Regions from separate parts of the Aminobacter sp. LjRoot7 genome, predicted to be linked through region 1. Evidence: predicted binding sites of a transcription regulator. Region 1 holds the regulator's gene; the other holds the start of a gene.
What was found. Region 1 encodes HrcA, which represses chaperone genes, less so after heat shock. Its sites were predicted from a motif close to GTTAGCACTCNCNNNNNGNGAGTGCTAAC; they were not measured.
Positions count from the first base shown of each region.

Region 2: a site for HrcA is predicted at 4,967-4,995, ahead of ACSQ3E_RS18890 (co-chaperone GroES). Genes of this name have one in related genera too.

Region 1 covers NZ_CAXUPX020000005.1:36,537-46,971, forward strand. Annotated here, with positions in the region: gene ACSQ3E_RS15610 (ATP-binding cassette domain-containing protein) at 1-45, opposite strand, end outside; gene ACSQ3E_RS15615 (HlyD family secretion protein) at 122-1,072, opposite strand; gene ACSQ3E_RS15620 (CerR family C-terminal domain-containing protein) at 1,069-1,752, opposite strand; gene ACSQ3E_RS15625 (CYTH domain-containing protein) at 1,831-2,307, shown strand; gene ACSQ3E_RS15630 (CHAD domain-containing protein) at 2,304-3,233, shown strand; gene ACSQ3E_RS15635 (YiiX/YebB-like N1pC/P60 family cysteine hydrolase) at 3,285-4,076, shown strand; gene ACSQ3E_RS15640 (calcium-binding protein) at 4,201-5,529, shown strand; gene ACSQ3E_RS15645 (hypothetical protein) at 5,571-5,768, opposite strand; gene hrcA (heat-inducible transcriptional repressor HrcA) at 5,792-6,862, opposite strand; gene rph (ribonuclease PH) at 7,012-7,728, shown strand; gene ACSQ3E_RS15660 (VOC family protein) at 7,739-8,149, shown strand; gene rdgB (RdgB/HAM1 family non-canonical purine NTP pyrophosphatase) at 8,149-8,796, shown strand; gene hemW (radical SAM family heme chaperone HemW) at 8,796-9,962, shown strand; gene ACSQ3E_RS15675 (low molecular weight protein tyrosine phosphatase family protein) at 9,975-10,295, shown strand.
Region 2 covers NZ_CAXUPX020000006.1:312,737-323,171, reverse strand. Annotated here, with positions in the region: gene ACSQ3E_RS18940 (site-specific DNA-methyltransferase) at 1-228, opposite strand, end outside; gene ACSQ3E_RS18935 (GGDEF domain-containing protein) at 402-845, opposite strand; gene ACSQ3E_RS18930 (response regulator) at 1,212-1,655, opposite strand; gene ACSQ3E_RS18925 (DUF982 domain-containing protein) at 1,805-2,104, opposite strand; gene ACSQ3E_RS18920 (NADH dehydrogenase ubiquinone Fe-S protein 4) at 2,107-2,469, opposite strand; gene ACSQ3E_RS18915 (Hsp20/alpha crystallin family protein) at 2,614-3,123, opposite strand; gene ACSQ3E_RS18910 (Hsp20 family protein) at 3,217-3,684, opposite strand; gene ACSQ3E_RS18905 (hypothetical protein) at 3,930-4,181, shown strand; gene ACSQ3E_RS18900 (usg protein) at 4,175-4,465, opposite strand; gene ACSQ3E_RS18895 (hypothetical protein) at 4,465-4,812, opposite strand; gene ACSQ3E_RS18890 (co-chaperone GroES) at 5,146-5,460, shown strand; gene groL (chaperonin GroEL) at 5,495-7,123, shown strand; gene ACSQ3E_RS18880 (hypothetical protein) at 7,186-7,407, shown strand; gene ACSQ3E_RS18875 (Do family serine endopeptidase) at 7,535-8,869, shown strand; gene ACSQ3E_RS18870 (COG1470 family protein) at 8,890-10,101, shown strand; gene ACSQ3E_RS18865 (ABC transporter ATP-binding protein) at 10,101-10,435, shown strand, end outside.

The DNA of each region.
Region 1 (10,435 bases):
GTCGCCGAAGCGCTTGACGAGGTTGGTGACTTCGATGGCGTTCATGGGTGCCTCCGGCAAGGGTGTAGGGCAGTAAGGCAGTAGGGCAGTCATTCGAAGGCTGCCCTACTGCCTTGTTCCCCTACTGCCCTGCCTCCACTGCCACATCGACGATCTGGCCCGGCTGCAGCGCCGAGTTGGCGTCTTCGGGGCGGGCCTCGACGAGGTAGACGAGCTTTTGCCGGTTCTCGAGCGAGTAGATGACCGGCGGGGTGAATTCGGGATCGGGCGCGACGTAGCTGACCTTGGCGGTGAGCCCGTCGGCGCAGCCGTCGCAGCGCACGGCGAGCCGGGTGCCGACATGGACGGACGAAAACGCACTCTCCGGGATGAACAAAGTCAGCTTGACCGCGCCGTCGGGCAGCACCGACAGCACTGGCGACGACGGGCCGGCGGTGTCGCCGGCGTTGCGTATGACGTCGTCGATGCGGCCGGCGGCGGGTGCCGTCAGCGTGCGCTTGGACAACCGCCACTCGGCCTGGCCGAGCGCCGAGCGGGCCTGCTCGACCTGCTTTTCAGCGGCCTTGATCACCTCGCTGCGGGCCGGCAGGCGGCCAACGGCGAGATTGGCGGTGGCCTGGCCAAAGGCCGCCTGGGCGACCTCGAGCTTGGTCGTTGCATCGTCGAGCTGGGCCTGGGTGGCAATCGAGCGCCGGGCGAGATCCTGGGTACGGGTCAGGCTGCGCTGGGCATCGTCGGCCTGGGCCTGGCTGGAGCGCACGGCGGCCTCAAGGGCTGCGATCTCGTCGGGACGCTTGCCGATCTTAAGGTCGGCGAGCTGTGCCTCGGCCTGGGCAAGGGCTGCCTCGGCCTGTGTCACCGCGATCCTGGCGTCGCCGCTTTCAAGCGTGACGACGGGCTTGCCCGCCTCGACGCGGTCGCCGCGGCGGACGGAAACCGTTTCAACCTGCGCGACCTCGATCGGGGCGAGTTGGACATAGTCGCCCTCGACATAGCCGACGGCCAGAGGTGCCGGGCCGGCACAGGCCGAAAACAGCTGTGCGGCAAAGAGTATGGAACAAAGGATACTCATGGCTTTCCTGCCTTTCGCGCGGCGATGATGGCGGCGACATTTTCCTTGGCGATGCCGATGACCTTGCCGACTTCGGCGGGGCCGATGTCGGCCCAGTCCATGCGCCGCAGCACGGCGGCGCGGGCGATGCGGAAGTAGACGACCTGGCCGATCATCATGAAGACGCTGATCCTGACGCGCTCACTCTCGGCCTCCTCGCCGGTGGCGGCGGCCCAGAGGAGACACAGCCTGCGGTGCACCGGCTCGAACACGCCGCTGTAGATACGGTCGAGCGCATCGGTCGGCGTCGACAGCTCGCGCAGCACGAACTGGACGATCTCGCCGGCTTCGGGACGGGCAACCATAAAGCCGACCATGCGCTCCACCGCAGCATCGATCTGGGCTTCGGCCTCTTCGGGCGTGACCGCCTGCGGCAGGGCCAGCCCGGTGTTGCCGAGCGCCTGGCTGGCGATCGACTGAATGGTCGCCACGACATGATCGGCGGCGGCCAGCCTCAGGCCTTCCTTGCCGCCGAAATGATAGGCGATCGAGCCGATGTTGGCGTTGGCGGCGGTGGCGATCTCGCGCGTCGAAGTGCCGTCGAAACCCTGGCGGCCAAACAGTTTCAGTGCAGCCATCACCAGCGCCATGCGGGTGGCGTCAGCTGCGGAGGGATTCTGTGGGGTCTGTGTCTTGCTCATGGCGATGATTTAATCAATCGATTGATTAAAGTCAAATGAAATGTTGCGCCGGCTGCCGGGCCGCGCTTTATTGGCGCCATGGCCAAGGAAGTCGAACGCAAGTTCCTGGTGAGCGGACAGGAGTGGCGAAGCCTTGTCGAAGGCAGGATTCGCATCCGGCAGTTCTATCTCGCATCGAATACCGGCCGCTCCGTGCGGCTGCGCATCTCCGACGGTGAGGTGGCGACGCTGACGCTGAAGTTCGGCTCCAGGGGGCGCGTTCGCGACGAATTCGAGTACCAGGTGCCCCTCGCCGAGGCCGAGGAGATGATGGATTTCGCCATCGGCCGTGTCATCGAGAAGACACGTCACCATGTTAGCCATCGTGGCCGTCTCTATGAGATCGACGTTTTCGGCGGCGAACTGAGGGGGCTGATCATCGCTGAACTCGAGACGCCGGAGGATGTTCCGGCATCCGAACTGCCGGCTTGGATCGGCCGCGAGGTGACCGGCGATCCGCGCTACTACAACGCGTCGCTCGCCCATGGCGACGACGTCCCGGAGGCCGTTGCATGAGCTTTCGCATCGATCCGCGCCTGGCGCTTACCGGCGAGGTCCGCCGTATCGCCGGCGAAGAGATCGAGAAGATCGCCGCGCACCTGAACACCGCCCGCGACAATCCCGACAAGGGGCTGCACAGGGCCCGCCGGCGGCTCAAGGCGCTGCGTGCGCTGTTGCATCTCGTCTGGCCAGGCGACGAGGCCTTCTGCCGCACGGAGAACGACCGCTACCGCGCCATCTCGGTGTCGATCGCCGGCCCGCGCCAGGCCACCGCGCTGATCGAAACCATCGACCGGCTGGCCGAGGATTTCGCCGAGAACGCAGCGGACGCCGGGCTGACCACGATCCGCGCCATGCTGGTGCGCCACCGCGCCCAGGCCGCCCACGCCGAAGCCGGGCTGGACGCAGCGCTCGACACGGCAATCGCCGAATGCCAGGCAGGCTTCGCGGCACTGCAGACACTCGCGTTGCCCGACCTGCCGGAGAATGCCGCCGACGTTTTGGCCGAAGGCGCCTTGGCGACGCTCAGGCGGGCGCGCAAGGCACTGCAGCAATCGCGTGAGCGCGGCGAAGCCGACGATTTCCATGACCTGCGCAAGGCGGTGAAGCGGCATGCCGCGCACCTCTCCCTGCTGCGGAAACTCTGGCCCTCGCCGGTCAAGCCGCGCCGCGAGCGGGTAGAGGCGCTCGGTGAAAGCCTGGGCGAACTGCATGACGTGTTCGTCATGCGCCAGCTGATCGAGGCAGGCGAAGCGCCGTTCGACGGGCCTGAGCCGAAACATCTGGTCAGGCTGCTCAAGCGTTCCGAGAAGGCGCTGCGCAAGCTGTGCCTCGCCGATGCCGCCGAGCTGTTCGAGGACAAGCCCCGGCGGACTGTGCGCAGGCTGGCCAAGAAGGTCCGCGACGACCTCGGAACCATGGCGGATACCGAAGCCGACTAGCATCTGCCCCGCTGGCATCGCCGGCCCGGCTCATGTTACGTCCTGTGCGTCATGACGCAAAAGACCGACACCCTGCTCGACCGCCTCGGCCGTTGGCTCGCCGCCCGGCTGCAGGTCGAATCGTCCGGCTACGAGCCCTACACACCTTCGGACCCCGACACGCTGCGCCGGACGCTGGAACCCGGCGATATCCTTCTGATCGAAGGCAACCAGCGGATTTCGGCCGTCATCAAGTACCTGACGCAGTCGACCTGGTCGCATTCCGCACTCTACATCGGCGACGCGCTGCCGGAGCCGGAAGACGGCTCGGAGCGGCCGCGGCTGATCGAGGTCAATCTCGGCGAAGGCTGTGTCGCCGTGCCACTGTCGAAATACCGCACCTACAACACCCGCATCTGCCGGGCCAACGGCCTCTCGCCCGAGGATCGCGACCATGTCGTAAGGTTCATGGTGCAGCGGCTCGGCCTGAAATACGACCTCAAGAACATCACCGACATGCTGCGCTATTTCATCCCGCGGCCGCCGGTGCCGGTGCGCTGGCGCCGCCGCATGCTGGCCTTCGGCTCGGGCGACCCGACACGCGCCATCTGCTCGACGATGATCGCTGAGGCCTATGGCGAGATCCGCTATCCGATCCTGCCCGAGATCACCCGCGCGCCCGGCCGCGCCTCGGCGCAGTCGACCTACATGCGCCAGGAGATCATGCACATCCGCCATCACTCGCTGTACACGCCGCGCGACTTCGATCTGTCACCCTATTTCCGCATCGTCAAACCAACGCTGGAATACGGCTTCGACTACCGGCAAGTGACTTGGGGCGAACAAGACAGGGCCAAGGGATAATACTAAAAAGCTACTGCGAATATACTTTTAAAATATTCGCGACGGCGAATTTTTCATTTTCCATTAGCCTTTGCAGATCATGATTCCGGGATTGCGGTAGGTCCTTCCCGGAATTTGGACAGCGATGAAGATTTACAATCCAACGGTTTCCTACACGTCCGTTTCGGTCAATCTGCTGCAGCAGCTCAACGCGCGTGGCGGGTACCCAGCCGGCACCGACGCGCCAAAGAGCCAATCGCTTCCCGGCCTGAAGTTCGCCCCAAGTGCTGCGGCGTCCGCGATCATGCGCATCCTCATGGGGTCGGAAGGCGTCACGGCTTCCGCAAATTCGACCGGCAACTCGCTTCGGATGGAGATCGAGCGCTACACCCACGGGGAAAACGACCATATCACGCAGGTCAGGGCGGCTGGTTCGGGCGATGTTGATCTGGCGGTTGTGTCGTCGCGCAAGGAAAGCATCTCCGTCGTTACGGCGGGAGGCAATGACATTATCCAGGTCGTTGGAAACCGGGTGAGCGGCGTGTCCGGGGAGCGAGGCAACGACCATATCCAGATCGTTGGCCTCGCAAGCAAAAAGCTCGACGACCACACCGTCGGATTTGTCAGCGGCGATGACGGCAACGACACCATCGCTATCGCAAGCCGAGGCGAAGTGGATGTCGTAGAGGGCGGTGACGGAAATGACGCCATTGCCATCACAGCTCAGGGCGACGTGGACCGCGTCAGTGGCGGTGACGGTAACGACGCCATCGCCATTTCCACCGCCGGCTACGTTCTGCGTCTCGAGGGCGGAGATGGAAACGACGCCATTGCCATTGCCGCGGGCCGGGACGTTAACCTGATCGATGGCGGCGATGGGCGCGATACGATCGCCGTTTCCGCCAAGGGCAGTGTGTCCATGCTTGACGGGGGTGACGGCGACGACGTCATCAGCATCAGCGCCGACGATACCAGCTTGATCGATGGCGGCGACGGCAACGACACCATTAGCGTCACCGCCAAGTGGCAAGCATTTGCAAGCGGCGGCGACGGCAACGACGTGCTGAGCCTTTCCGGCCGAGAGGTGAGAGCTGGTGGGGGCGACGGCAATGATACCCTGCAGCTATCCGGCCACGACCTGATGGCAGTTGGCGGGACGGGCAACGACCGGATCAAGCTCGACAGCACGTCCGGCCAGGTCGCAACCCTGAGGATGGCGGAAGGTGACGGCAACGATGTCGTCGAGAGCAATACTTCACTGAACATTGCCCGCTACAGCAGCGACGGCACGGCTCGCCTTGATCCCGCGAATGCCACGCTTGCCCACAATGACGACGGCACCGTCACGGTCAGCTTCGAGGGCAGCAGCGACAGCGTGACCGTCAAGTTCACCGGCGCCATGGCCGGCCACGAGATCGGCATGCGCATCGAGAACGGTAATCTGGTAGTTGGCCCGGCGAACGGCCAGTCGTAACGAACGGACGTTCGGCGAACAGCCTGGCCCGAGCGCTGGGCTCAATCTTCCTGTTCGGAAAAATCGTCGTCGAGACGCTTTTCGAGGTCGACGAGGTCCTTGGGCAGCGGCAGGCCCTGGGCGCGCAGTTCGCTCAGCTTCTCGCGCAGCTGTTCCTGCAATTCGTGCGAGTCCTCGGGCTGGTTGACCATTTCCTGGAGCAGGACCGCTATCTGGGCCTTGATCTGTTCGAGCGCCATGGTCGGTCCTCCGTGGTTTCAACTCACCTCAGCATGCGCGAAATCAGCTGCGCCGTATAGTCGACCATCGGCACGATGCGGGCATAGTTGAGCCGGGTCGGGCCGATGACGCCGAGCGCGCCAACGACGCGGGCGTCCTTGTCGCGGTAGGGCGCGACGACCAGCGACGAGCCGGACAGCGAAAACAGCCGGTTTTCCGAGCCGATGAAGATGCGCACGCCCGAGCCTTCCTCGGCAAGGTCGAGCAACTGGATCAGCCCGTCCTGGGTTTCCATGTCCTCGAACAGGTGCTTGAGCAGCTCTATGTCGGCCTGGGCGGTGACGTTTTCGAGCAAATTGGCGCGGCCACGCACGATGAGGCGCGCCGGCAGGCCGCTTTCGGCACCGGCCCAGACGGCAAGGCCCTTTTCGACGAGATCCTGCGACAGCGTGTCGAGCGCTGCCTTGGTCTCGTCCTTGATGCGGGCGATCTCGAGCCGGGCTTCGGCCAGCGTGCGGCCACGGATATGAGCGTTGAGGAAGTTGGAGGCCTCGTGCAGCTGGGAGACGGTGACGCCGAGCGGCAGTTCGACGACGCGGTTTTCGACGTCGCCGTTCTGCGACACCAGCACGGCGAGTGCCTTTGTCGGTTCGAGCTGGATGAACTCGATGTGCTTGAGGGCGACCTCGTTCTTGGCGGCAAGCACGAGGCCCGCACCGCGCGACATGCCCGACAGCATCTGGCTCGCCTCGGTCAGCATGTGCTCGAGCGTGGCGCCCTCGCCCGAAGCCTTGACCTGGGCTTCGATGACCCGACGTTCGTCGTCGGACAGGTCGCCTAGTTCCATGAAGGCATCGACGAAGAAGCGCAGGCCCTTCTGCGTCGGCAGGCGACCGGCGGAGATATGCGGGGCGTAGACCAGTCCGAGATGTTCGAGGTCGCTCATGACGTTGCGCACGGTGGCCGGCGACAGCGATGACGGCAGCATGCGCGACAGGTTGCGCGAACCCACGGGCTCGCCATCCCTGAGGTAGGAATCGACGATGCGCCGGAAGATGTCACGCGACCGCATGTCGAGCGATTGCAGCGTGGGATCGGGTACCGCTTTGGTCATCTGCTTCATGGTCTCCGTCCAAAATGATATAGACCGCGTGGCCGCGAACACAACAGCTCCAGCGGCGGAACCGGTTTTCCTTTGCGCTGGTCCTGCCATGGAGCTACAAGCCGGCAACAATTTCCGATTTCGCCATAGAAAGTAGCCGTATGCGCCCCTCCAAACGCCAGTTCGACGAAATGCGCGCCATCTCCTTCGAGCGCAACATCTCCAAGCACGCCGAAGGCTCGTGCCTGGTCAAGTTCGGCGACACCCATGTTTTGTGCGCGGCGAGCCTGGAAGAAAAGGTGCCTGGTTGGATGCGCAACACCGGCAAGGGCTGGGTGACGGCGGAATACGGCATGCTGCCGCGTTCGACCGGCGAGCGCATGCGCCGCGAGGCCTCTTCTGGCAAGCAGGGCGGACGCACGCTGGAAATCCAGCGCCTGATCGGCCGCAGCTTGCGCGCCGTCGTCGACATGGGCGCGCTCGGCGAACGCCAGATCACCGTCGACTGCGACGTGATCCAGGCCGATGGCGGCACTCGCACGGCCTCGATCACCGGTGCGTGGATTGCGCTTTACGACTGCCTGCGCTGGATGGAAGCGCGCCAGATGGTCAGCGTCGAAAAGGTGCTAAAGGACCATGTCGCGGCGATTTCCTGCGGCATCCATGACGGCCAGCCGGTCATCGACCTCGACTATCTCGAAGACTCCTCGGCCGGCACCGACGCCAATTTCGTCATGACCGGCAAGGGCGGGATCGTCGAGATCCAGGGCACTGCCGAAGGCACGCCGTTCTCCGAGGAAGAGTTCCTGCAGTTGATGGGCCTCGCCCGCAAGGGCATTGCGCGTCTGGTCGACCTGCAGAAGATGGCGGTGGGCTGAGGCATTCGCCATGCGGCCCTCGGCGATCCTCGAATCCGCGCTCTACGTCACCGACCTCGATGCCGCAGAAGCGTTCTACGGCGAGGTGATGGGGCTGGAGCGGATCGCCAAGGTGCCAGGGCGGCATGTGTTCTTCCGCTGCGGCCAGGGCGTGCTGCTCCTGTTCAACGCGGAGGCGACACGTCAGCCGCCCAAGCCCGATGCCAGGCTGCCGGTGCCGCCGCATGGCACATCGGGCCCGGGGCATCTGTGCTTTGCCGGCACGGCTGAGGAAGTCGAGAACTGGAAGTCGCGGCTCGAAGGCGAAGGCATCGCCATCGAAGCCGATTTCGAATGGCCTAATGGCGGCCGTTCCATCTATTTCCGCGATCCGTCGGGCAATTCGCTTGAGATCGCCGAGCCGAAAATATGGGGCCTTTGATGCGCAAGCTTGCCGACAATGAGATCGTGATCGCCAGCCACAATGCCGGCAAGCTGCGTGAGTTCGCCGACCTGATGGCACCGTTCGGCATCGGCGCCAAATCGGCCAAGGAATACGGCCTGCCCGAACCCGACGAGACCGGCACGACCTTCGAGGAAAACGCCTACATCAAGGCGCTTGCCGCGGCGACCGCGACCGGCCTGCCGGCGATGTCGGACGATTCCGGGCTGGTGGTCGACGCACTCGACGGCGCACCGGGCGTCTACACCGCCAACTGGGCCGAAAAGGAAGACGGCACGCGCGACTTCGCCATGGCGATGCAGCGCACCGAAGACGCGCTGCAGGAGCGCGGCGCCAAGGTGGCCGAGCAGCGTACCGGCCGCTTCGTCGCCGTCATTTGCCTGGCATGGCCCGACGGGCACGCCGAGTACTTCCGTGGCGAGGCCGAGGGAAATCTGGTCTGGCCGCCGCGCGGCGAAAAGGGCTTTGGCTACGACCCGGTGTTTTTGCCGGAAGGCTTCGACAAGACCTTTGGCGAGATGAGTGCCGAGGAAAAGCATGGCTGGAAGCCGGGCCAGGCCGACGCGCTGTCGCACCGGGCGCGCGCCTTCCAGAAATTCGCCCGCGCCATGCTCGGTTCGGCCTGATGGCATTTGCGTCGCTCAGCCGCGACCCCGGCTTCGGCGTCTATGTGCACTGGCCGTTCTGCGCGGCCAAATGCCCTTACTGCGACTTCAACAGCCATGTCCGCCACCAGCCGGTGGACCAGGAACGCTTTGCGCGTGCCTTTGCCACCGAGCTCGCAAACATGCGTGCCCGCACCGGGCCGCGCGAGGTGACGAGCGTGTTCCTCGGCGGCGGCACGCCGTCGCTGATGCGGCCCGAAACCGTGGGCGCCGTGCTGGAGGCCATCGCCGCCAACTGGACGATCGCCGACAACGCCGAAATCACGCTCGAGGCGAACCCGTCTTCGGTGGAGGCCGAGCGTTTCCGCGGCTATCGCGCGGCCGGCGTCAACCGCGTGTCGTTGGGCGTGCAGGCGCTGAACGATGCCGACCTGCGCTTTCTCGGACGGCTGCACAATGTCGAGGAGGCGCTGCATGCCATCGGGCTTGCGCGCGAAATCTTCCCGCGCCTGTCGTTCGACCTGATTTATGCCCGGCCGGGCCAGCAACCTGATGCCTGGGCGGCGGAGCTGAAGCAGGCGATCGGCTATGCCGTCGACCATCTGTCGCTGTACCAACTGACCATTGAAGAGGGCACGCGCTTCTTCCAGCTCTACAATGCCGGCAAATTCGAGATCCCCGACGGCGAGCATGCGGCGGAGCTCTATGCGATCACGCAAGAGGTGACGGCGGCGCATGGCCTGCCGGCCTACGAGATTTCCAATCACGCCAAACCAGGCGCCGAGAGCCGGCATAACCTGACCTACTGGCGCTATGGCGAATATGTCGGCGTCGGCCCCGGCGCGCATGGGCGCTTCCTGGAAGAAGGCACGCGCATCGTCACCATCGCCGAGAAGCTGCCGGAACGCTGGGTCGAGCTGGTCGAGCAACAGGGCCACGGGGTCGTGGGCGGCGAGACGCTGAACCGCTCCGAAGAGGCCGACGAGTTCCTGCTGATGGGTCTCAGGCTCGTCGAGGGCATCGACCTCGCCCGCTACGAGCAGCTTTCCGGCAAGTCGCTGTCTTCGGCGCGGCTGTCGATCCTGCAGGGCGAAGGGCTGGTGGCGCCGATCGGCAATTCACGCCTGCGCGCCACGCCGGAGGGCATGATCGTGCTCGACGCGGTTGTTGCGGATCTGGCGCGGTAGGCGGAGACCGCGGTGAAGAACGTGCTCTTCGTCTGCAGCCAGAACAAGTTGCGCAGCCCGACTGCCGAGCAGGTGTTTGCCACTCGCAGCGACATCGAAGTCGACTCCGCCGGGACCAACCACGACGCCGAGAACCCACTGACCTCTGAACTGGTGGCTTGGGCCGACATCATCTTCGTGATGGAGAAGACCCACCGCGCCAAGCTGCAGAAGAAGTTTGCCAAGGCGCTGAAGGCGCGCGTCATCTGCCTCGACATTCCCGACGACTACGACTTCATGGACCCGGCGCTGATAGCGCTGCTGGAAGAGCGGGTGCCGAGGCACCTGCGCTGACTTGTCGACGCCCGAGCAGATCTGCTGAACCGCCCAGGCCGACACAGATGGCGGTGACGGACCGCGCGGACCAACCCAGACGCATAGTCCAAAACGGTTCGCGATCAGCTGGCGCGTTGGCGACCACCGTAGTCGAGTGC
Region 2 (10,435 bases), on a different contig from region 1:
GAGCCGGGCCAGGCCAGTGATAACCGTAAGGCCGGCGTCAACGACGATGGCGCCAATGAAACCGAATTGTTCGATGGACCGGACAACGGCTTCAACATGGCGCTCAGTTATCTTGCGCAAAGCTCGCTTGGGCTCGATCAACCGGTCGATCGCAACCATCTCGACCTCGGGATGGTTGGATCTGGCCTGAGCATCGTCAAAGCGACGTGTTCCTTGTGCGTTTAACATGGCAACGACCTCCTCGTTCCGCCGGAGAGATCCGGCGAGATTAGCAAGATTGAACTTTTCGAAAGGCCTGCCCGTCCGCACTACAGGTTGGGCCATCCCTCGGCGGGACAGCTAAATGTTGCCGATTCGGGCCTCAGAGAACAAGTATGGAGACAAGTATTTTTTCGCATGATTCACAACGGCCCGCGCCGTGACAAGAAATTGGTGAGGGGGTGAAAGCACAGGATAAAAAATAATCTGATATAATTATCACTAGTATGACGAATATTAAGAAAACAGATACACGTGCGAGCCGCCACCTCTATGATCAGGCGATCACCAGCAAGGTGCCCCAGGCTGTCATTGACCACCTTGAAACGGTCCAGGTCGATGAAAAGGACGGCGAATTCCTCCCCGCGACCGCGATTACGCCGCGCCAGGGCCTGGTTCAGTCGGTCGAGGAACAGAGCCCGGTTGGGAAGCCCGGGCGAATGCGAGATGGGAACTTCACAAGGGCAAGCATCGTTGTATGCGAAAATGAGGGTCTGATATAAACGTATCGGCACACCTTGGGTGTCGTCATGGTAGACGGTCGACGGAAACCACGAAGGGAACATAGTCCTTGGCGTGCTGGTCATGAATTAGAACTGGCACTGATAAGCGCGTTAGCAAATGGGGGGCTGCATGATCCAGGGAAGGTAGCCGGCACGACTAGTCCTTGGAAACATATTCCTCGTTCCGAGGGCTCAGCCGACCGGGAGTATCGGCCAGCCAACCGGCAGACAAGAAGCCCATGGTATCGACCCGCAAGCGAGCGGTAGACAGATCCGAAGGGGGTTCGTCGCGCATCCTAAGAACCCTGCGGTTGGCCGATAGTTGCAGACGGCGACCTTCCTCGTTTGGGCTTGGGAGGGTAATCGCCCCATCGAAACAACCCCAAATTGCGCTGTGCGTCCGGTTGGGGCGCTGTCGCTCCCGAGTGTGAGCAATTTTTCTGCTCGCCCTTAACGAAGCGATGGTGCCAGCCTCATCTGAGGCGGCGGAGTTGGCAATGCGCAGTCCGCACCTCGGTGAATGTAGGCACTGGCGAAATCGATCACCTGGCCAAGCGAAATAGGTTCACAAGGCTTCGTGACTGCTCCGATAGCACCGGCATAATCTAGCGGGATCTGGTCGGGGCTCCCGGTGACAAACACCACCAAGACGTGATGATCGTTTGCTAGCCGCTGAGCAATATGCGGCCCCGTGAGCCCGTCTTTCAGGTTGAGGTCGACAAGGGCCAGATCCGGAGCATGCATTCGAGCTAGCTCCAGCGCTCGCTTCGCATGATCCGCCATGCCGACCACGTCCAGTCCTAGTTCGAGCAATTGAAATTCCAAGTCCAGCGCGAGGAATACTTCGTCCTCAACGATGAGTACCTTTAGCGTTGGCTGACCAGATCGAACCACTGAAACGCCTGTCGCGCAAAGAAAATGTAGGCGTTCCGCGGTGCGCTGCCTGCCGCCTTTGTCGCAGCAACAAAAACCATGCTTAGCGGGAAAGGTTCCCTTGCCACGTAGAAGGGGGCGCTACGGACGCAAAGGTAGGCAACCTCTACTCAGGGTGCGTTTTGGCGCGACTGCTTTAGAGCGACCTTCGGCAATGGCGCCGATGGCTCGGTGCTGATCAGAACGCCGGCAATTCTGGCGAAGCTGACAAAGGCCTGTCGTGCCTGTTCAACGGACATTTGTCCGGCGATCGCCGCGTTGCAGCTTCTCTCGGCGCAGGTGAACACCGGCCCCCGACGACCTGTCGGCCAGTGCTTCAGGAACATCATCGCCTCCTGCACCGAGTCGATCTCGTGGACAGCGCCGTTTGTTTCAACCTGCACCGGAGCCAAGAAAGGGAGTTTTGCCATTCTTACCTCCTAACTTGTGGTTGTGTCCGGTGCCTCGGTCTGCTTTTCCGTGGCTCCCGGAGAAGCGATCGGACGTTTGGTCGAGGCCGTTCTGGCGGGGAATTCAGCACGGCATAGGCTAGGTTTTGCCTTTCAGCGAACGCTATGGCCGCTTCCTGGGTCGGAAAATCAAGCGTGACCTGGGTCAGCGTATCATCCCCTCCGGTGTAGCCCATCAAAGCGTCAATGAAGGGCGGCGTCCGCCGTTCAAACACCAGCCGCCACGGTTGAGCCCTGCCGCGGGCAGAGGTCATGACACAGCGGCCAGGCCGGAAAATCCGCGCCGAACTTTGCCCGCTCAGTGGTGGCCGCTTGGCGGGAAACATCATTGGAAGCTTGACGTTCGCCGTCCGCCCGCAATTCAACAGGATGCGGTCCGTCTCGACGTTTGGTGTCAGCGGCGCCGTCATCGACTCCTCCTCGCCTGAAGATGCCGGCCGGGACCTTGGGCCCGACCGGCCAGTCAGCCATCACTTGGTGGTATTGATCGCGATGCGCTTGGCGTTCGCCTGCGCCTTTTCCGTCTTGGGCAGGGTCACTGTGAGGACGCCGTTCTTGAATGCCGCCTCCACCCTGTCCTCATCAACCTCGCGGCCAAGAGCAAGGCGCCGCTCGAAACGCCCGTAATAGCGTTCGCTGAACTGACGATCCTTGTCTTCGGTTTCCGATTTCTTCTCGCCGCGAAGTGTGAGAACACCGTCGTCAAGCAGAACCTCGACGTCGTTCTCGTCAAGTCCGGGCATTTCCGCGACCACCCGGATTTCCTTGTCGTTCTCCGAGAATTCGACGCTTGGCCAGGCGCCGTTCCGAGGCGTCATGCGGCCAAACACCGACGGTGTGTCAAATCCCCGGAACACCTCGTCGAACAGCCGGTTGACGTTGCGATGCAGCGACATGAACGGATCCATGTCTTCGCTGCGATAGATCGTCGGAGCCTGGTTATTGCCACGGTTCCATGGAATCAGGTCACGCACACTCATTGTCGTTTCCTTTCGTCTTTCTTGTCCTTTCTCGTCAGGTCACGACGACACCCCACCCCAGATGGGGTGTCGCGCTGGCCGGTTCAGGTAAGATCATGCCGCTACGTTGCCTTCGATCCGCTTCGACGCAGACTTCTTGTCAGCGTCGGCGTTAATCGCGATCCGTCGCGGCTTCATCTCCTCAGGAATTTCCTTCTTGAGGTCGATGATTAGCAGGCCGTTCTCGAGCTTGGCACCCATGACACTGACATGGTCGGCGAGTTCGAAACGACGGTCAAAGGTCCTCATCGCCAGTCCATGGTGGAGATACAAAACCTCGCCATTTTCTGTCTTCGAGCCGTTGATGACGAGCAGGTTCGGCTCATGGGTGATCGAAAGCTCGTCTTCTGCGAACCCGGCTACAGCAAGCGCGATGCGATAGGTGTCTTCACCGAGCTTGACGATGTCATAGGGCGGCCAGTTGTCGGCCTGCGGTGAACTGGATTTCTCGAGCAGATCGAAAACCCGGTCAAAGCCGATGCTCGACCTGTAGAAGGGGGAGAAGTCCATATTTGTTCTCATAGCTACATCCTCCTTGGAGCAACATAGGTACGAGGAAGCGCCAAGAAGCCTGGCGCTCCCTGACCGTGCCGGCCCTTTGCAGCGGCCGACGAATTAAGAGTTGGGAAGCGATTTGCTCGACGTCAAGGGGCGAGCAATCGAGCCGACATTTTGACGGCGTGGTGGTGGATTCACAGGCCGGGGCGACTGGAAAGCGCTCCGTCCAATGCCCATCTAGTCCGCTGGCGAATCGATGGAGGTAAGCGATGACCATGACGCGGGAAGACGTTGTCTCGGTCCTCGGACCGGTGGACGACACAGTGATTGCAGAAGTGATCATGTCCGGCGCTTCGCTCGATGAACTCAGGGAGGCGTGGGGTTGGGCTTTCGGCGACGACGCGTTGATGGGGCAAGGCCGCCCACTTCCCGGAACGCGGGTTGCGGCACTGATTGACTTGATTGAGCCCGACGATGACGAGATAGAGGGCCCGGCCGCACCGGGCCCTGGTGCTCACTGAATCGTAAACACCCCGTCCACTGCTTGCCATTCCGCAGGTTTGATCAGGCGGTGATGGGCAACGCGCACTGAATGGAGCGCGCCTTCAAGTTCCTGTTCCCAGTAGCTGAGGAAACCTTTCAGCGTCGGGAATTCCGGTGCGAGGTCGTATTCCTGCCAGACAAAAAGTTGCAACAACCGCGGGTAATCAGGAAGGTGATAATGGATCTCCGCGGTCGTGAGGCCGTAACCCTCCATCTGCAACCGGAATTCTCTGCTGAGCACAAGCTTGTTCTCGGTCACCATCAAGCGTCCAATCTTTCCGGACGTTCGCGGTTGCCGCCCTGGTCGAATTTGGAGGCGGCGTCGGCGCGAATTTCATCGAGCCGGCGAAGCGCATCCATGACGGCATCGAAAGTCACCGGGGCCGCAACGCCTGGTGGCTTGCGCAGGGCCGGTATGGATTCGACCGCGCATGCATCCGATGCCCAGGAGGCAAGAATGGCACGCTTTTCCTGAATGTCGAGCTGATCGTCCGTCACCACATCGTCGGGATGGCCGAAGAACCGGGCCGGGAAAAGCAGACGGTCCAGTGACAGATCCGTGGTTTCAGGGGCGATCGAAGGGATAATCGTCGGGACGGTTCGTTCCATCGATGGTCCTCCGTTACAACAATCTCCTTTGGGTTGACGTTTCGACGGTGGTCCTAGGCGGACCATCGTCGGACAAAAACTTTGGAGGATTCGAACGAAATTTCAAGCCCCCTCAATCGCGCATTCGCGGCGGATAGCTGCATGAATTCAGCGCGCTAGCACTCGGCATGCCCGAGTGCCAAAATTTTTGCAGCCACCTCTTGAAACTCAAATACACCTCACCCAGATCGATTGCGTGCGATGCCGAAAAAGGGTCGCGCACCCCGCGCCGGATCCGCTTCGGATGCGGCGCGGAGGAACCTCAAAAATCTGTTTGTCCATGAGGAGAACGACATGACGTTCCGTCCATTGCACGACCGTATCTTGGTCCGCCGCATCGAGGCCGAGGAAAAAACGGCCGGCGGCATCATTATCCCCGAGACTGCCAAGGAAAAGCCGCAGGAAGGCGAGGTCATAGCCGTTGGTCCGGGCGCCCGCGACGACAGCGGCCAGTTGCTGTCGCTCGACGTCAAGGTTGGCGACCGCATCCTGTTCGGCAAATGGTCCGGCACCGAGATCAGACTCAATGGAGAGGATCTCCTGATCATGAAGGAGTCCGACGTGATGGGCGTGATCGATGCCGCGGCCCAGGCCAAGAAGGCCGCCTAAGGTGGCACCCGGCATTTAAGAAGGAGCAAGAAAAATGGCTGCTAAGGAAGTCAAATTCCATACCGAAGCCCGCGAGAAGATGCTGCGCGGTGTCGACATTCTCGCCAACGCTGTGAAGGTCACGCTCGGTCCCAAGGGCCGCAACGTTGTGATCGACAAGTCGTTCGGCGCCCCTCGCATCACCAAGGACGGTGTCACCGTCGCCAAGGAGATCGAGCTGGAGGACAAATTCGAGAACATGGGCGCGCAAATGGTGCGCGAAGTCGCGTCCAAGACCAGCGACATCGCCGGCGACGGGACCACAACGGCGACAGTGCTTGCCCAGGCGATTGTCAAGGAAGGTGCCAAAGCTGTCGCTTCCGGCATGAACCCGATGGACCTGAAGCGTGGCATAGACAAGGCGGTCGACGCCGTGGTCGCGGAACTCAAGGTCAATGCTCGCAAGGTCACCAAGAACGACGAAATCGCTCAAGTCGGAACGATTTCGGCCAATGGCGACGCCGAAATTGGCCGCTTCCTGGCCGAGGCGATGCAAAAAGTCGGCAACGAGGGTGTGATAACGGTCGAGGAGGCAAAAACCGCCGAAACCGAACTCGAAGTCGTCGAAGGCATGCAGTTCGATCGCGGTTACCTGTCCCCCTATTTCGTCACCAACCAGGACAAGATGCGCGTCGAGTTGGAAGAGCCTTATGTTCTGATCCACGAAAAGAAGCTGTCCAACCTGCAGGCTTTGCTTCCGGTTCTGGAGGCGGTGGTCCAGTCTTCCAAACCGCTGCTGATCATCGCAGAGGACGTCGAGGGCGAGGCGTTGGCTACCCTTGTCGTCAACAAGTTGCGAGGCGGCCTCAAGGTCGTTGCCGTCAAGGCGCCTGGCTTCGGCGATCGCCGCAAGGCGATGCTGGAAGACATCGCCATTCTGACCGGCGGCACGGCGATCTCGGAAGATCTCGGCATCAAGCTCGAAAACGTGACGCTGAACATGCTCGGCCGCGCCAAGAAGGTGGTTGTCGAGAAGGATAACACCACCATCGTTGACGGCGCTGGCTCCAAGACCGAGATCCAGGGGCGTGTTGCCCAGATCAAGACTCAGATCGAGGAGACCACCTCGGACTACGATCGTGAGAAGCTGCAGGAACGCCTGGCCAAGCTCGCCGGGGGTGTCGCCGTCATTCGCGTCGGCGGCTCGACCGAGGTCGAGGTGAAGGAGCGCAAGGATCGCGTCGATGACGCGATGCATGCAACTCGGGCGGCAGTTGAAGAAGGAGTGCTGCCGGGCGGCGGTGTTGCCCTGCTGCGCGCGGTAAAGGCGCTCGACAATGTCCAGGCCGACAACTCCGACCAGAAACACGGCGTTGAGATCGTGCGCCGCGCCCTCGAAGCCCCAGTGCGACAGATCGCGGAAAACGCTGGCGCCGAAGGCTCGATCATCGTCGGCAAGCTGCGCGACAAGGCCGAGTTCGGCTACGGCTGGAACGCACAAACCAACGAGTTTGGCGACCTCTACACACAGGGCGTCATCGATCCGGTGAAGGTGGTGCGCACCGCACTTCAGGACGCCGCGTCCGTCGCTGGCTTGCTGGTCACCACCGAGGCGATGGTGGCCGAGAAACCGAAGAAGGACGCGCCGCTGCCAGCGATGCCCGGCGGTGGCATGGACTTCTAAGAGACAGAGAGGCTGTGTCCGCGTCCATCCGGGCGCGGACACAGCCCCAGACGGGTGATGCCATGGATACGATCAACATCAACAAGATTGCGCCGCCGCAACGTGCGGCGACCGAAATGAATTATGAGGCCGATCTAAAAGCCGTGCTGGAGCCGGTGCTGACCGAGGTGCTCGACATGACTGAATCCGCAGGCTGGGACCGGCGGAAGGCAGCGTACACGGTGATGTTCTTGGCGGCGCGGCAGCTGTCGGACGGAAAAGCGAACCCGAAAACGGATGTTTGACGCGGTCGCAAACTGAAACTGGCGTTCGCCGGCAAATGAGAGGAACGGACAATATCGTCCGTTCACGGTAGACCCGATGGCCAGCCGGTGGCGTCGAAAGGAGAAATCTAGAGTTCGGGGCCGAAAAATGACTACGCGTTGGTCTAGCTATCTTGCGCTTTCGGCAGTCTTTCTTGTTCTGGCGCCGGCGCCCGCATTGGCAGCCGCACCGCAGCCCGTCATTAGCGCAAGCGCCGAGCGCCCTCTTCCCGATGTATTGCAAGAAGTGACACCGGCTGTCGTCAACATCTCAGTCACTTCCGGCTCCGCAGCCCAGACCAATCCGCTTTACAATGATCCCTTCTTTCGTCGCTATTTCAACATGCCCGATGCGCAGCCCAGATTGAGCGCCGGATCGGGCGTCATCGTGGACGCCGAAAAGGGGTTCATCCTCACCAACCATCACGTCGTCGCCGACGCCAGCGAGATCACGGTGACGCTGAAGGATCGACGCCGCTTCACAGCTGAATTGATCGGCAGCGATCAGGCGACCGACATCGCGTTGCTCAGGATCAAGGGCGACCGGCTTACGGCCCTCCGCCTTGGTGATTCCGATGCGCTTCGCGTCGGCGAACCGGTGGTGGCGATCGGCAATCCATTTGGTCTCGGCCAAACCGTTACCTCTGGTATCGTCAGTGCGCTTGGCCGCAGCGGCATCAACATCGAGGGCTACGAAGATTTTATCCAGACTGATGCCTCGATCAATCCGGGCAATTCCGGCGGCGCATTGGTGACACATGACGGGCGTTTGGTTGGCATCAACACTGCCATCATCGCGCCGGCCGGCGGCAATATCGGCATTGGTTTCGCTGTCCCGATCGCGATGGCGTCGACTGTGATGAAGCAACTCATTGAGCATGGCGAGGTGCGTCGGGGTCGTATCGGCATCGCCATCCAGGATTTGACGCCGGACCTCGCAGACGCGCTCAAACTCACCGAGAACTCCGGCGCCGTTGTCAGCAGCGTCGAAGACGGCTCGCCTGCTGCCCAAGCCGGGCTACTGGCCGGCGACGTGATCATCAGTGTCGATCAGCACCCGATCTCCGGCTCAGCCGATCTGCGAAACCGGGTTGGCCTGGCACCCGCCGGATCGGAGGTGGGCATCGAGTACCTGCGCGACGGCGCGCGAAAGTCTGTCACTGTGCGTATCGAACCTGAAAAGGGAGCAAAAACGGCGGCGCTGCCCGATCGTCTGGAGGGCGCGCAAATCGAAGATGCCGCTGGAAACGTGTTCGTTTCCCGCGTCGACGAAGGCAGCGCCGCAGCCCGTGCCGGCCTGCGAGCTGGGGACGTGATTGTCGCGGTCAACCGGCAGCCGGTCACAACCACGGTCGAACTGGCCACGGCACTGCGCAACACCGCCGGCACGATCGCGCTGGATCTGTTTCGTGGTGGGAACAAGCTCTTCCTGGTTATCCGCTAGGAGCATCCGAGTAGAGCAACGTGTTCATCGATTGGGAGAAGGAGATGAAAAAATCTGTTCGATGGATAATCGCCGCAGGAGCGGCCATTGCAGCGGCGTTGATCCCGGTTCCGGCGCTCGCGCAGGATCAACCAGCAAATCCTCAAGAGTTAACCGGCTTCTGGCTGACGACACCGCATCCTGACCTGGCGATCCGACCCGGCGAGACCGAGTCGATCCCGCTGACTTTGCGTAACCACAATCTGCCGCCTCAGCGTGCGTCGCTGGAGGTGTCAGGCATTCCCGATGGCTGGAAATGGTCGATCAAGGGTGGCAACCGCGAGGTTGGGGCCGTCATTGTGTCGCCCAATGCCACGGAAGAGGTCAAGCTCGAGCTGACGCCACCGGAGGGTGCGACCGGCACGAGCGTGCCGATCGACGTCAAGGCTCGCTACGGCAATCAAACGGCCGATTTGCCGATTACCGTGAAACTATCGGATGCATCCGAGGGCGGCTTGGAACTGAAACCGGAATTGCCGGCGCTGCGGGGTACTGCGCGCTCGACCTTCAGCTTCAAGGTCGAAGTGACCAACAACGGCGCCGAGGAAAGCTTGGTCAACCTGGCCGCCACTGCCCCCGAAGGCTTCCAGACACGCTTTAAGCGCGGGTATGGCTCGGAAGAAATCACCGGCTTGCCAATCGAAGCCGGCGCCACTCAAAACATTACGCTCGAGGTCACACCGGCACGCGCCGCGCCAGCTGGCAGCTATCCGATCGCCATGGAAGCTGCGGGTGGTGGCGCCAGCGCCGCGACAGAACTCAGCATTGAGGTGACGGGTCAACCGGAGGTCGCGTTGAGCGGCCCTCAGGAACGGCTTTCGGGCCAAGCGGTTGCCGGCAAGGAAACGACTTTCCCCTTTACGCTTGCCAACACTGGGACTGCGCCAGCGACGGATATCGAACTTTCGGCCTCGCCACCCACTGGCTGGAAGGTGGAATTCGAGCCGAAGACCGTTGGCACGCTTGCGCCGAACGCTACCAGCGAAGTCAACGTAAAAATCACACCGTCCGAGCGTGCTATCGCCGGCGACTACATGATCAATGTTCGCGCCAGCGGTGGAAGCGTGTCGGAATCGGCGCAGTTCCGCGTGACGGTCAATACATCGACATTGTGGGGTGTTGCCGGGCTCGGCGTCATTGCCGCGGCCGCAATCGTCCTCGGCATGGCTGTAATGAGGTATGGGCGGCGATGATGAACACCACAGTCATAACAGCAACTGGACTGGTCAAACGCTACGGCACGGCAACCGCGGTCGCAGGAATAGATCTGTCGGTTGAAGCAGGAGAAGTTGTCGGACTGCTTGGGCCGAACGGCGCGGGCAAGACAACCACAATCCTGATGCTGCTCGGCTTGACCGAGCCGAGTGAAGGCAGCGTACGCATCCTTGGCAAAGATCCTCTGCGCCAGCCCCTTGAGGTCAAAAGAGAGGTTGGCTACCTGCCGGACGCCGTCGGTTTCTACGATGCCATGTCCGGCCGCGAGAACCTGGCTTATACCTCCCGTCTCGCAGGCATGTCAAAGGATCT